Regions from separate parts of the Mesorhizobium sp. M0051 genome, predicted to be linked through region 2. Evidence: riboswitches for the same ligand, from Rfam matches in the RefSeq annotation. Region 2 holds a riboswitch; each other region holds the start of a gene.
What was found. A riboswitch is a leader RNA that binds a small molecule or an ion and turns the genes downstream of it on or off. The one in region 2 is predicted to bind thiamine pyrophosphate.
Positions count from the first base shown of each region.

Region 1 (4,464 bases), on a different contig from region 2:
ACGCTCGTAATAGGCCGGATCGGCGATGTTGTTCTCGAGCCTAGAGATCGACGCCATCACAGCTTCGATTTTCTTGGGCAGCGATTCCAGCGCGAATTTCTGCTTGAACGACAGTTTCTTCGCCGGCCCCTTTGGCGTTGTGGACTCGCTCTTGCCTGGTGCGGGCGCTTCACCGTTTTCGGCCTTCGCCCGTGCCTTGCGGTCGTCCAGCCTGGTGCCGCCGCGCTGCGCCAGCATGTCGGAATAACCGCCGGCATATTCGATCCAGCGGCCGTCGCCATCCGGCGCGATCAGGCTGGTCACGGTGCGGTCGAGGAAATCACGGTCGTGGCTGACCAGGATGACCGTTCCGGCAAACCCGGCGACCAGTTCCTGCAGAAGCTCCAGCGTCTCCATGTCGAGATCGTTGGTCGGCTCATCGAGAACCAGAAGGTTTGCCGGCCGGGCCAGCACGCGGGCCAGCAAGAGCCGCGCTCGCTCGCCGCCGGACAGTTCTCGCACCGGCGTGCGCGCCTGCTCCGGCTTGAACAGGAAATCCTTCATGTACGAGACGACATGGCGCTGCTCGCCATTGATGACGAGGTTTTCGCCGCGTCCGTCGGTGAGATACTGCGCCAAGGTCTCCTGCGGGTCGACCGCCTCGCGCTTCTGGTCGAGCGTGGCGATTTCCAGATTGGTGCCGAGCCGCACCGAACCGGCATCGGGCTTCATCTCGCCGGTCAGCATCTTCAGCAGCGTCGTCTTGCCGGCACCGTTCGGCCCGACCAGGCCGACCCGATCGCCGCGCTGGATGCGAGTCGAAAACCCCTTGACCACGGTGAGATCGCCAAAGCTCTTCTCGATATTCTTGGCCTCGATCACCAGCTTGCCGGATTCTGCGGCATCGCTGGCCACCATGGTGGCCGATCCTTCGGCGCCGCGATGCCCGCGAAAACGTTGGCGCATGGTCTGCAATTCGCCCAACCGGCGCATGTTGCGCTTGCGCCGCGCCGTCACGCCGTAGCGCAGCCAGTGCTCCTCACGCACGATCTGGCGGCCAAGCTTGTGCTGCTCGCGCTCTTCTTCCTCCAGCACCAGGTCGCGCCATTCCTCGAAATGGCCAAAGCCCTTGTCCAACCTGCGGGTCTGGCCGCGATCGAGCCAGACCGTGACGCGCGATACACGCTCGAGAAAGCGGCGGTCGTGCGAGATGACGATCAGTGCCGACGAGGTGCGGACAAGCTCCTCCTCCAGCCATTCGATCACGGATAGATCGAGATGGTTGGTCGGCTCATCGAGCAGCAGGATGTCGGGTTCGGGCGCCATGACGCGGGCAAGGGCGGCGCGCCTCGCCTCGCCGCCGGATAGGTCGTTGGGCCGCTCCTCGCCAGACAAGCCGAGATGCTCCATCAGATAGCTGGCGCGGTACGGGTCGTCGGCGGGGCCAAGTCCGGCCTCGACATACGCCCGAACACTGGCAAAACCCTCCATGTCGGGCATCTGCGGCAAATAGCGTATGGTCGCCGAAGGCTGGCGGAACACCTCGCCGTCCTGCGGCTCGATCAGGCCGGCGGCTATCTTCAGCAGCGTCGACTTGCCCGACCCGTTGCGGCCGACCAGCGCGATCTTGTCGCCTGCCGACGCCGTCAAGGCGGCACCATCGAGCAGCGGCGCGCCGCCGAAGGTCAGTTTTATACCGTCGAGATTGAGAAGGGGCGGGGCCATATCAGCTTTCAGGCAAGGGATAGGGATGGGCGAGCAGTATCGCGCGGCCGTGGCCCAGCGCGATTTCGAGGCGGCCCCTGACCTCATTGGAAATGGTCAGCGACGAGCCAAACGCCACCCCGACGTGGTTCAGCGGCCATTTGGCGCCGGTGACGGTCAGGCCGGCGAGTTGGGAAAAGCCGAGCACCGAAAACAACGTGCCGTCGGCATAGTCGAAGCCAGCCTTGCCGTGGAGCAGGGGGACGCCCTCCTGGGCGCCGCTGGTCAAAAGCACATCCGTCCTGGCCTCGGCCAGCCGCAGGGCCAGCGCCAGATGCAGGAAGGCGTGGTCGGCGCGCTTGCCGCCGAAGGCGCCGGCGAGCACCAGGCTGGTCGCACCGAGCTCCAGTGCGGCGGCGATGGCCAGTTCGCCATCGGTCTTGTCCTTTTCGGCCGGGAAAGTCCGGCGGGGGACAGTCGCGAGATCGTCCGGCAGATTGGCCGGCACGGAATCGAAATCCCCCACCCATAGTTCCGGGACAAGGCTGAGCAGCCGCGCATGGCCGATGCCGGCGTCGGCGGCAATCACGCGGGAGCCTTCGACCTGGCGGTCGAGCCGTGGCGTGCGGATGAGATCGCCGCCAAGCAGGATGGTGAATGTGCTCATATCGTGTGGCCCTTACCAGCCTGGCACCGGAAACGGAAGGCGGCAAACTCCCACTTGCGTGGAGGATCGGCCCGGCCTATGTGTCGAAACGCTCTAACGGGGTGCCGGACGCGATCTTCGCGGACTGGCTGAGAGGCAGTCTCGCCAACCCGCTGAACCTGATCCGGTTTGTACCGGCGGAGGGATTAGACGTTTCGGACAGTCCGACGCCTCAATTCCTTTCAATTCGAACGAAGGAGGCGCCGATGCGCACGCTCTTATACGCTCTTGTCTCAGCCATGACCTTGGTCTTGTCCGGACCGGCCTTGGCCAAGGACAAACTCACCGTCTACACCTATGAAAGCTTCACCGCCGACTGGGGTCCGGGTCCCGTGGTGAAGAAGGAATTCGAGGCCGAATGCGGTTGCGATGTCGAGTTCGTCTCGGTCGCCGACGGCGTCGCGCTGCTCAACCGCGTCAGGCTGGAAGGCGCATCGACCAAGGCTGATATCGTGCTCGGCCTCGACACCAATCTGACCGCCGACGCCAAGGCCACCGGCCTGTTCGCACCGCATGGCGCGGTGGCGGACGTCTCTGTGCCAGGCGGCTGGAGCGACGACACTTTTGTCCCCTTCGATTACGGCTATTTCGCTGTCGTCTACGACACCGAGAAGCTGAAGAGCCCGCCGAAAAGCCTGAAGGAACTGGTCGACGGCAGCGCCGACGACAAGATCGTCATCCAGGATCCGCGCACCTCGACACCGGGCCTTGGCCTGCTGTTGTGGGTCAAGTCTGTCTATGGCGACAAGGCGCCGGAGGCCTGGGCCAAGCTCAAGGCGAAGGTGCTGACGGTGACGCCGGGCTGGAGCGAGGCCTACGGCCTGTTTACCAAGGGCGAAGCGCCGATGGTGCTGTCCTACACGACCTCGCCGGCCTACCACATGGTCGCCGAAAAGACAGAGCGCTACCAGGCTGCCTCTTTCGAGGAGGGCGAATATCTGCAGATCGAGGTCGCGGGCATCACCACGACAGGGGCCAAGAACCCGCTGGCGGCAAAGTTCATGGCCTTCATGACAGGGCCGAAATTCCAGGATGCCATCCCAGAAACCAACTGGATGTTCCCGGCCGGGAAGACCGGCAAGCCGCTCAACCCGGCCTTCGACAAACTGGTCAAGCCGACCAAGACATTGTTGTTCAGCCCCGAGCAGGTCGCCGCCAACCGCAAGGCCTGGGTGGATGAGTGGCTGACGGCGATGAGCAAGTAGGGCTCAGCCACATCGGATGTTTGCGCCAAGCCACCCCCCTCTGGCCTACCGGCCATCTCCCCCTCAAGGGGGGAGATCAGCTGCTTTGCTGGCGGCTCGCCCCCGGCAACGTCGGAGGTTGGCGAAGGCATGGGTAACGGCTAATCTCCCCCCTAGAGGGGGAGATGTCCGGCAGGACAGAGGGGGGCGCGACGGAGCGCAATCCTCGCTAAGAACCTCAAGTCAGGTGGCCCAGCGTGCAACGCGCGCCTGACCCCCGCATCACCACCGGCATCCTGGCGCTCGCCGCCATCGCGCTGCTCATCGGCGGCGCATTTGCCGGCCTGCTTTTCGAAGGCGGCCACGACATCTCGGGTGCCTGGGCAGCCTTCGATTCCTATCTCCTGCGCGTCGTGCGCTTCACGCTCTGGCAAGCGGCACTGTCGACGCTGCTCTCCGTCGTGCCTGCGCTGTTCGTCGCGCGCGCCATGTCGCGGCACCCACGCTTCTTCGGCCGCGCCTTCATCCTGCAACTGTTCGCCGTACCGTTAGCGCTGCCGGCCATCGTCGCGGCACTCGGCGTGCTGGCGCTTTATGGCCGCGCCGGCTATTTCGCAGGCTTGCTCACGGTGATCGGCGGTGGAAGCTGGCCGGGCATCTACGGCCTGTCGGGCATTCTCGTCGCCCATGTCTTCTTCAACCTGCCGCTGGCGACAAGGCTGTTCCTCGAGGCGCTGCAGACCATACCAGCCGACCAATGGCGGCTGGCGAGCCAGCTCGGCATGACGTCTCGCCCGGCGTTCAGGCTGATCGAATGGCCAACTCTGCGTGCCGCATTGCCAGGTGTCGCCGGACTTATCTTCATGCTCTGCATCACATCCTTCACGATCG
Region 1 covers NZ_JAMYUT010000015.1:33,297-37,760, reverse strand. The annotation lists gene NKJ90_RS17000 (ABC-F family ATP-binding cassette domain-containing protein) at 1-1,704, opposite strand, end outside; gene NKJ90_RS16995 (thiamine diphosphokinase) at 1,706-2,350, opposite strand; TPP riboswitch at 2,438-2,552, shown strand; gene thiB (thiamine ABC transporter substrate binding subunit) at 2,596-3,594, shown strand; gene thiP (thiamine/thiamine pyrophosphate ABC transporter permease) at 3,831-4,464, shown strand, end outside.
Region 1: another riboswitch for thiamine pyrophosphate. It lies ahead of thiB (thiamine ABC transporter substrate binding subunit); the one in region 2 lies ahead of thiC (phosphomethylpyrimidine synthase ThiC).

Region 2 (4,464 bases):
TTCTGTCTTGACTGAAAACCAGGTCGGCAGCCTGGCGCGCCATGGCGGGAGCCAGGAGAAAACCGTGACGATAGAGCCCGTTGATCGCGATGATTTCCCCCTTGGTTTCGACGCGCGGCAAATTGTCGGGAAAGGCTGGGCGGACGCCGACACCGGTTTCAACGATCTCCGCCTCGCCAAAGGCCGGGTGGAGGGCATAGGCGGTACCCAGCAGTTCCATCATCGAACGCGCCGTAACCGGTCCGACGGACCGGCTTTCAATCATCGTCGCACCAATCATGAAACGGTGGTCGGTGCGCGGCACGGCATAGAGTGGAAAGCGCGGATGCAGCAGCCTGACCGGGCGCGACAGCGAGATGTCAGGGGTGCGCAGGATCAGCATTTCGCCGCGAACGCCACGCAACCTGTCATCGGCGGCTGCCATTCCCGTGCAATCGATCTGACGATCGAAACCAAAAACATGCTGGGCGTCGGCGCCGAAGCGGAACTCGACACCCATGGCCGCGAGCTTGTCATGAAGTGCTGCCATCGCCTGGCGCGGATCAAGATGGCCCTCAGCGGGGAAGAGCAATCCGCGGCGGAAGCGGCCGGCTAGGTCGGGCTCCAGCAAGGCAATTTCACTTTCCTCGACACGCCGATAGCCCGTCGTGCGGCTGGCGAACCGGTCGAGCTCGCCCGCATCGCGCGGCGCGGCCACGACGAGTGTTCCCCGTCGTGCTACCAAGCCGGGCGTTGCGGCGTCCCACCAGTCGGCGGCGTCGCGTCCGAGATCCAGCACCGGCTGCTCGGCGCTTTCACGCTCGCACCATGGCGCCAACATGCCACCGGCGAACCACGACGCATTGCCCCCAAGGGCAGGCCTTGTCTCGGCAACGGTAACCGCGACGCCGCGTGCGGCGAACTCGAAGGCGGCGGTGAGGCCGGCAACGCCCGCCCCTTTGACCAAGACCTTCATGATGGCTCACGTGGCTGAGGTATGAGCGGTGCGCCGGTCTCGTCCGCCGGCAGGTAGAGATCACCGCCCTCGCGGTATTTCGCCGCCATCGCCGCCATGCCCTCTTTCTGTGCCTCGGCGCGGATGTCGTGAGAGATGCGCATGGAGCAGAATTTCGGTCCGCACATCGAGCAGAAATGCGCCACCTTGTGCGCCTCCTTGGGCAAGGTCTGGTCGTGGAAGGACCGCGCGGTTTCCGGGTCGAGCGACAGGTTGAACTGGTCCTCCCAGCGGAACTCGAAGCGCGCGCGGGAAAGCGCATCATCCCTGACTTTCGCTGCCGGATGGCCCTTCGCCAGGTCGGCGGCGTGGGCGGCTATCTTGTAGGTGATCACGCCGATCTTGACGTCGTTGCGATCGGGAAGGCCGAGATGCTCCTTGGGCGTGACGTAGCAGAGCATGGCGGTGCCGAACCAGCCGATCATCGCGGCGCCGATGCCTGAGGTGATGTGGTCGTAGCCCGGCGCGATGTCGGTCGTCAGCGGTCCAAGCGTATAGAACGGCGCCTCGCCGCAGACAGCGAGCTGCTTGTCCATGTTCGCCTTGATCTTGTGCATCGGCACGTGGCCGGGGCCCTCGATCATCACCTGGCAATCCTTCGCCCAGGCGATCTTCGTCAGCTCGCCAAGCGTTTCCAGCTCGGCGAATTGCGCCGCGTCGTTGGCATCGGCGATGGAGCCTGGACGAAGGCCGTCGCCGAGCGAGAAGGAGACGTCGTAGGCTCTGGCGATGTCGCAGATCTCCGCGAAGTGCTCGTAGAGGAAGCTTTCCCGGTGATGGTGCAGGCACCATTTGGCCATGATCGAGCCGCCGCGCGAGACGATACCCGTCACCCGGTCGACGGTCAGCGGGATGTAATGCAGCCGCACGCCGGCGTGGATGGTGAAATAGTCGACGCCTTGCTCGGCCTGTTCGATCAGCGTGTCGCGGTAGACCTCCCAGGTCAGATCCTCGGCAATGCCGCCGACCTTTTCGAGCGCCTGGTAGAGCGGCACCGTGCCGATCGGCACCGGCGCGTTGCGCACGATCCAGTCGCGGATGTTGTGGATGTTGCGGCCGGTCGACAGGTCCATCACCGTATCGGCGCCCCAGCGGATCGCCCACACCATCTTTTCGACCTCTTCCGCCATCGACGATGTGACGGCGGAGTTACCGATATTGGCGTTGATCTTGACCAGGAAATTGCGGCCGATGATCATTGGCTCGCTCTCGGGATGGTTGATGTTGACGGGAATGATCGCCCGTCCGCGCGCCACCTCGTCACGGACGAATTCGGGCGTGACGAAATCGGGCAGCATCGCGCCGAAGGCCTCGCCGTCGCGCTCAAGCTTGCCGCGCAGGATCTCGCGACCAAGGTTCTCGCGGATGGCGACGAACTCCATTTCGGGTGTGATGATGCCGGCGCGCGCATAGGCAAGCTGCGTCACCGCCTTGCCTGCTTTGGCCCTGAGCGGTCGGTGGCGGATGGGAAATTCCGGCGTCAGGCGTTCGCCCGTCGCGAATCCATTATCTTCCGGCCGGACATGGCGGCCGTCACAGCCCTCGACATCGCCGCGCGCCAAAATCCATTCGTGTCGAAGCCGGGCCAGGCCTTTTTCGATGCTGGTTTCGACAGCCGGGTCGGTATAGGGGCCCGACGGATCGTAGACGGTAACGGGCGGCTCGCCGGCTGTCGGATGGACGGAGATTTCGCGCATCGGCACCCTGATCTGTGGGTGGAGAGCGCCCGGCTTGTGGATCTTACGCGAGGCAGGCAGCGGTCCCGTCGACACGGCGGGGGTGAGGGCATTCATCTTTAGGCTCCTTTGCTCATGCATTGGAGACCCAGTTCTGTGCCGGAAGGATGAAAAAGACGCTTCTGTGGACCTGCCGAAACAGGACCTCGGGCGTGAACTCCCGCAGAGCGCTTGCACCGTCCCTACGCCAGTATGAACTGGATCAGGTTCAACGGGTCACTGCGCCGCGAAAGCCAGCAGTATCTCAGCCCCTTGCCGGGACTCCCCTGGTGAATGCCTCAAGTTGAACGGGCCGGCGCGGCTTTGTCAAGCGCATTTGGCCCGCCCACTGTCAAATCAAACCAGGACCGCTTCGTCTTCTTGGCAGTCTGGCATCTGCCCCTGCTCTGTCCACATCCTGTTTGGGTGGAAGGCCACCACCCAGCGGAACCCTCAGAGAAGGAAAACCGTCCAGATTTGGCTAGACTGCTCGACGATAAGTCCAGAGCTGTGCCGGCGGTATGTTGCGGACGACGAAGTCATAGTGGGAAACCACGTAACGGTCTGGCATCTTGATCACCGGCGACAGAGGTCCATACGTGATCTGAATTAGAGGCCGGCCGGCAGGAATACGGCCAACCAGATCCTCAACCAGCGCGACACGCTGTTGCATTGGAAAGCTCAACAGCGGGACTGCACTTATAACACAATCGAACTGTTCACCTTTGCGCTCACCCAGAGCTTCGTCCAGCGCAAATGCGTCGCCCAATCTGAAGTCCACATTCGGGAAGCGTTGCACCAGGCCGTCGTAGAAAATCCTGGAATATTCGACTGAAACCAGCTGGTGCGGCTTGATTCCCCTAGCCAGGATCGCCTTTGTGATGACACCGGTTCCCGCGCCAAGCTCCAGAATCGGCAATCCTGACCGTGGGTTCACCACGCTTGCCATCCGGCGTGCCGCATAAACCGAAGTGGGAATAAGGGCTCCCACGCCCTTCTTGTCCTTCTGCCAGCCTTTGAAGAATTGGACTTCTTCCTCAAACCTTTTGCCGAGCCGCTCCTTCAGTCGCAAAATCATATCTTCTCCCTGCGTCAGCCGCTTACCCAACGTCATGAATTTGGCAAAGCGCGTTTTGGCCAATCTCGCCACCCTTTACAAGCCCGTTAAGACTGCTTGCCTGTCACGACGCGGTCAGCATGAATTGCCCCTCAACGCACTTTCATGTTTGCTGGGCCTATGTTTCGCCCTCGCCTGCTGCCCGAAAAAAAGTTCCCGAGCTATGCGTATCTGCCCGGCAAATATCCGCATCCGGTGCGCGATCCCTTGGGCCACAGTTACCGATCAGATCCGGTGACCGTCGCCGTTGGCGAAGCGCTCGGCTCAGATGTGTTTCGATGGGGAATCGACCTTTTCAATCACGGCTACTACTGGGAAGCCCATGAAGCCTGGGAGCCTCTCTGGCAGGCTTCGAAACAAAGTGCTCAGCACCGCCTGTTCTTCAAGGGGCTGATCCTGTTGGCGGCGGCCGGCGTGAAGATCCGTGAGGGAAAGCGGGTCGCTGCGGCGCGCCATGCGACAAGAGCTGCAGGGCTTTTTCGTCAGGTGGTGAGAGTGCCGGGCGGCCTGTTTGAGAAAGCACTGGGAATGACACCTGCCGCGCTCGCTGAACATGCCCAAGCGATCGTAGCTTACCCGGTTGTTCTGCGGGAGCCAAAGCCTGCCCAGCCTGAACCTGTCTTTGATTTCATACTCGC
Region 2 covers NZ_JAMYUT010000033.1:40,008-44,471, forward strand. The annotation lists gene thiO (glycine oxidase ThiO) at 1-955, opposite strand, end outside; gene thiC (phosphomethylpyrimidine synthase ThiC) at 952-2,787, opposite strand; TPP riboswitch at 2,892-3,008, opposite strand; gene pmtA (phospholipid N-methyltransferase PmtA) at 3,191-3,787, opposite strand; gene NKJ90_RS27385 (DUF309 domain-containing protein) at 3,947-4,464, shown strand, end outside.

Region 3 (4,464 bases), on a different contig from region 2:
GGGTGAACAGGCTGATGGTGCCGTTGATGCCGAAATCGGCGACGCGGTTGGCAACCAGCGTGCCAGCACCGGTATCGCTGTAAGGCAGGATCCCGACCTCGAGTCCAGCTTCGGAATAGAACCCCTTGTCGCGGGCGACGAACAGGCCGATGTGATTGGTGTTGACCGTCCAGTCGAGTGCGACGGTAACCTTTTGCGCCGCCGATTGTGCCCGGGCTCGCCCCGATCCGGCAAACAGCGGAAGGCCGGTGGCAAGGGTCAGCAGCAGAGCCTGCCGGCGCGTCAAGTCAGTCATGGTCGTTTCCTTTGGATGGGTTGGGTTGAGGATGATGTCGAGGATCTCGGCCTCGAGCGCACTAGCCTGGCGCGCAGCGTCGCTGCCGAGGCTGCGCGGTCGCGGCAGCGGCACCTTGATTTCGCGCACGATGCGGGCCGGGCGCGCCGACAGCACATAGATGCGGTCGGACAGGAACACGGCTTCGCGCACATCATGGGTGATCAGAAGCGCCGTCCAGCGGTGATCCCGCCACATCCGCTCAAGCCAGCGCTGCATCGCGGTGCGCGTGAGCGCGTAGAGCGCGCCGAACGGTTCGTCGAGCAAAAGCATGTCGCGCTCCTGCACCACCGTGCGCAGCAGGGCCGTACGCTGGCGCATGCCGCCGGACAGTTAGCAGGAAAATGCCGCTCGAAGCCAGCAAGCCCGAACTCGGCAAACAGCGGCGCAACACGTGCCCGCGCCGCCTTGCGCCCGATGCCCTGCACTTCGAGCCCCAGCGTCGTGTTGTCGAGGATGCGTCGCCACGGCATCAGCGCGTCGCGTTGCGGCATGAAGGCGAAATGCCTGCCGTGGTCATCGAGGGGAGCGCCGTCGAACAACATCTCGCCCTCGCCGTGCTCGGCGCCGGTCAGAAGCTGGAACAGCGTCGACTTGCCGGCACCCGAGGGCCCAAGCACAGAGACGAACTCACCAGCGCCGACACTCAGCGATATATCGGCCAGCACGTCGAGCCCACCGAACGCCTTGCGCACATGCCGCAGTTCGAGCCGGCTCATCGCCGCTTCCCTGCGGTTTGCTTGCCCTCCCAAGGCATGGCAAGGCGCTGCAACAGTACAGTCAAGCCGAACAGGACAAGTGTAAGCGCTGCGCTGACGCCGACAGCGGCCAGCACCAGGTCGGGGCGGAAATTGTTCTTGGCGTTGAGCATATAGATGCCTAAGCCCTTCGCCGCACCCGCATATTCGGCGAAGATAGCGCCGACCACGGCATAGGTGATGGAGATCCTCAAGCCAGCAAAGAAGTAAGGCAGCGCCGAAGGCAGCCGTGCCAGCACGAAGACGCGCCAGCGCCCTGCCCCCATGGCGCGCAGCATCTGGCCGATCTCGGCCTCGGTCGACTCGTAACCCTCGACCAATGCCACCAGCATCGGAAAGAAGGTGACCAGCGCCACCAGCATGATCTTGGGCGCCAGTCCGAAGCCGAACCACAGCACCACCAGCGGCGCGATCGCCACCAGCGGCAATGTCTGGCTGACGATGAAGACGGGAAACAGCGCGCGGCGCAGCGGCTGGAAAAAGTCGACCAGTATCGATAGCGCAAAGGCGACGCTGAGCGAACAGGCAAAGCCAAGCAGCGTGGCGCGGATGGTCGGAATGGCGTTGTCGACCAACGCCTCGCGATTGAGCATCGCTTGCGCGAGGACGCGTGACGGCGCCGGCAGTGTCGTCGGCTTGATGCCGGAATAGGTGGCATAAAGCTCCCAGGCCAGCAGGAGCAGTCCGACCGACATCGTCACCGGTACCGCCTTGATAAGAAGGCTCGCGATCGGGCGCGAAGAAACTGGGGATGGGACCAGGCAGGTAACCTTTGACGGCCGCGCATAGGCGGCGGCTGTTTCAGACGGCCGACGGGCTGTTGGCTGAAACCGTGACGTCAAGGGTTACGTGGCCGGCACCGGGTCCGAAGCGGCAGAATGCCGCGTCAAGCGCCGAAAAGATCGGGCCCGCATCACCGCGCAATTTCGTACAGAAATGCTTGGAGCGCTCATAGACGCCCGACTGCTTGAGAAAATCGATGCAGCCGTAGATCTCGTCCATATGGTCGTCGGTGCCCATCACATAGAGCGAGAACTGCGCTGCCGCCGGCTGGCCAGTCGAAGCCGCGCCGCGCACCGCCGCGATGGCCGCATCCCTGCGCGGGCCGAGTGGCCCGACAGGTCCGCCAAGAGCATCGGAGCGGCAGATCGGATCGTCCGGCTCGCCCGGGCAGCCGCGTGAGATGGTGGCTGACAGCACGCAATGTTTACCGCTGCGCGCCGCCGCCACGAAGAGGTCGCGCATGGCTGGAAACAGCACCTCGGGTGGCCCAACCAGCAGGGTCGAGATGTCGTCGGTCTCGATCCGGAGCTTGTCGCGATAGGGACCGAGCGCGCCCAGCGCGCCAAGGATGACGCCGACGAAATCGTCGGCCATGGGATATAGGGAAATCTGTGCGCCTGAAAACATGGCCCGCCTCGCTCCGCTGGTATTACCCAGATCAGCTTTTAGGGTCTGTGGGCTTGCCGCCCCCGTCTCAGCCCCGACCGTACGGAGCACCCCTGTGGATGCGCGGGTTAAAGCACCAATCAAACCGAAGTGAAAGCCATTTTTCAGCGCGCTGCACCAAAAAGCATTGCGCCAGGCGTGGTTCCTGAGTCGAAGCCGCCGATGTTTCTGGAGCGAAATTTTATCGGGAACCTTCGCTGCCGCGACCGGTTGTTCCCATAGTCGCAAATGCGATCACCTTCGTAGAAACAAGCGACGAGTTCACAGAAATGGAGACAAACCATGTTCATGAAAATCCTCGCAGCTTCGGCTCTCACGATTGGTCTGGCCATGTCAGCCATGGCGCAAAGTGCCGGTAGCAATAACGCAAGTGGCGATGGCGCCGGCAGCGGGAAGTCGGTGACTGTGGAGCCGAACACCCCGGCTTCGCCGAATACGGTCAGGCCCGGTACTGTCGACCTCGGCATAACCAACAGCACGACCGGCATGCCCGGCGACATGAATTCGAACGCAGATCGAAATTGCCCGGCCGGCCCGCAGGGCGCGCAGCCTGACGCCACCCACACCTCGCCGGGCACCTCTGTGCCGACGGTCAATGACAACCACTGCGGTAAGTAGGCCATTGCTGGCAACCGAAGAAGCCGCGAGCGCATGCTCCGCGGCTTCTTTTGGCGTCCGCGGAACCGGGCACTCCGCCAAGTTGGCATTATCGGCCTGTTCAAGGCAGGCGTGCGGCGCACCGTCACCGCGGGCGGCTATTGCCATATTGCCGCCGGAGACGACCAGAGGACCGTTGACCGCAACCCATTGGCCATCCCTGGCGGCTGCACCAAGGCGACAAGGCGCACCGACCGCGAGCCCTGTGGTGGCAATGCATGGCACAGTCGCCGGTTGTGAAGTCTACGAAACAGCCTTTTCGCGAACCGGCAGCTTCCAGCCCGGCCTGACGAAGTGGCAGGTGTAGCCGTTGGGATATTTCTCCAGATAGTCCTGATGCTCAGGCTCGGCTTCCCAGAAGTGACCGACCGGCGCCACTTCGGTGACGACCTTGCCCGGCCACAGACCCGAGGCATCGACATCGGCGATAGTGTCCTCGGCGACGCGCTTCTGTTCGTCGCTGGTGTAATAGATCGCCGAGCGGTAACTCAGCCCGACATCGTTGCCCTGCCGGTTGCGGGTCGTCGGATCATGGATCTGGAAAAAGCGCTCCAGCAGCGTGCGATAGCTGATGATGGCCGGATCGAAATTGATCTCGATGGCTTCGGCGTGGGTGCCGTGGTTGCGATAGGTGGCATTGGGCACGTCGCCGCCGCTATAGCCGACACGGGTGGAGATGACGCCGGGATAGCGCCGTATCAGATCCTGCATGCCCCAGAAGCAGCCACCGGCAAGAACTGCACGTTCGGTCGAAGTCGCCATATCACGTCTCCTCAAAAGCAATTCCAGGAAAAGCGTGTAGCGATTTTCCGTCTGGAATTGCGCAAAATCAAGTTGGATCTCCCATAAATGGGCATTGTCTCTTGCTCCGTCCAGCGGACCGCCGACCTGCTTCAGTTGCTCGTTTGGCCGAGGCTGTCGATCGCATTCGGCAACTGTGGCGCGCCGGGCGGAATGGCGGCAAAGCTGACCACCACCGGCGGCGCCCTGAGCGACCAGTCGAAAAGAACGGTTTTGACCGGGACGTTGCCCACCCACGCCTGCAGTCGAGGTGGCACGTCGCGCCCAGGCCAGACCAGCAGTATGCCGTGGTCGCGCAGCCGCTCCTTGGTGATCCAGGGGGCATACTGCAAGTTCAGGTCGGTGAAGATCGACGGCTTGTCATAGGCGTTGAGGCCCGCCAGCAACGCGATAAGGGGATGGCCGCCGACGATGTCGAGCCGACCGGGCGCGGCCGCGTGCCAGACGACCTCGGCCTCATCCGAT
Region 3 covers NZ_JAMYUT010000008.1:164,686-169,149, reverse strand. The annotation lists gene NKJ90_RS11065 (ABC transporter substrate-binding protein) at 1-295, opposite strand, end outside; partial or broken gene NKJ90_RS11060 (ABC transporter ATP-binding protein) at 317-1,053, opposite strand; gene NKJ90_RS11055 (ABC transporter permease) at 1,050-1,787, opposite strand; gene NKJ90_RS11050 (YkoF family thiamine/hydroxymethylpyrimidine-binding protein) at 1,894-2,502, opposite strand; TPP riboswitch at 2,493-2,606, opposite strand; gene NKJ90_RS11045 (hypothetical protein) at 2,824-3,159, shown strand; gene msrA (peptide-methionine (S)-S-oxide reductase MsrA) at 3,442-3,960, opposite strand; gene NKJ90_RS11035 (glycosyltransferase family 39 protein) at 4,092-4,464, opposite strand, start outside.
Region 3: another riboswitch for thiamine pyrophosphate. It lies ahead of NKJ90_RS11050 (YkoF family thiamine/hydroxymethylpyrimidine-binding protein); the one in region 2 lies ahead of thiC (phosphomethylpyrimidine synthase ThiC).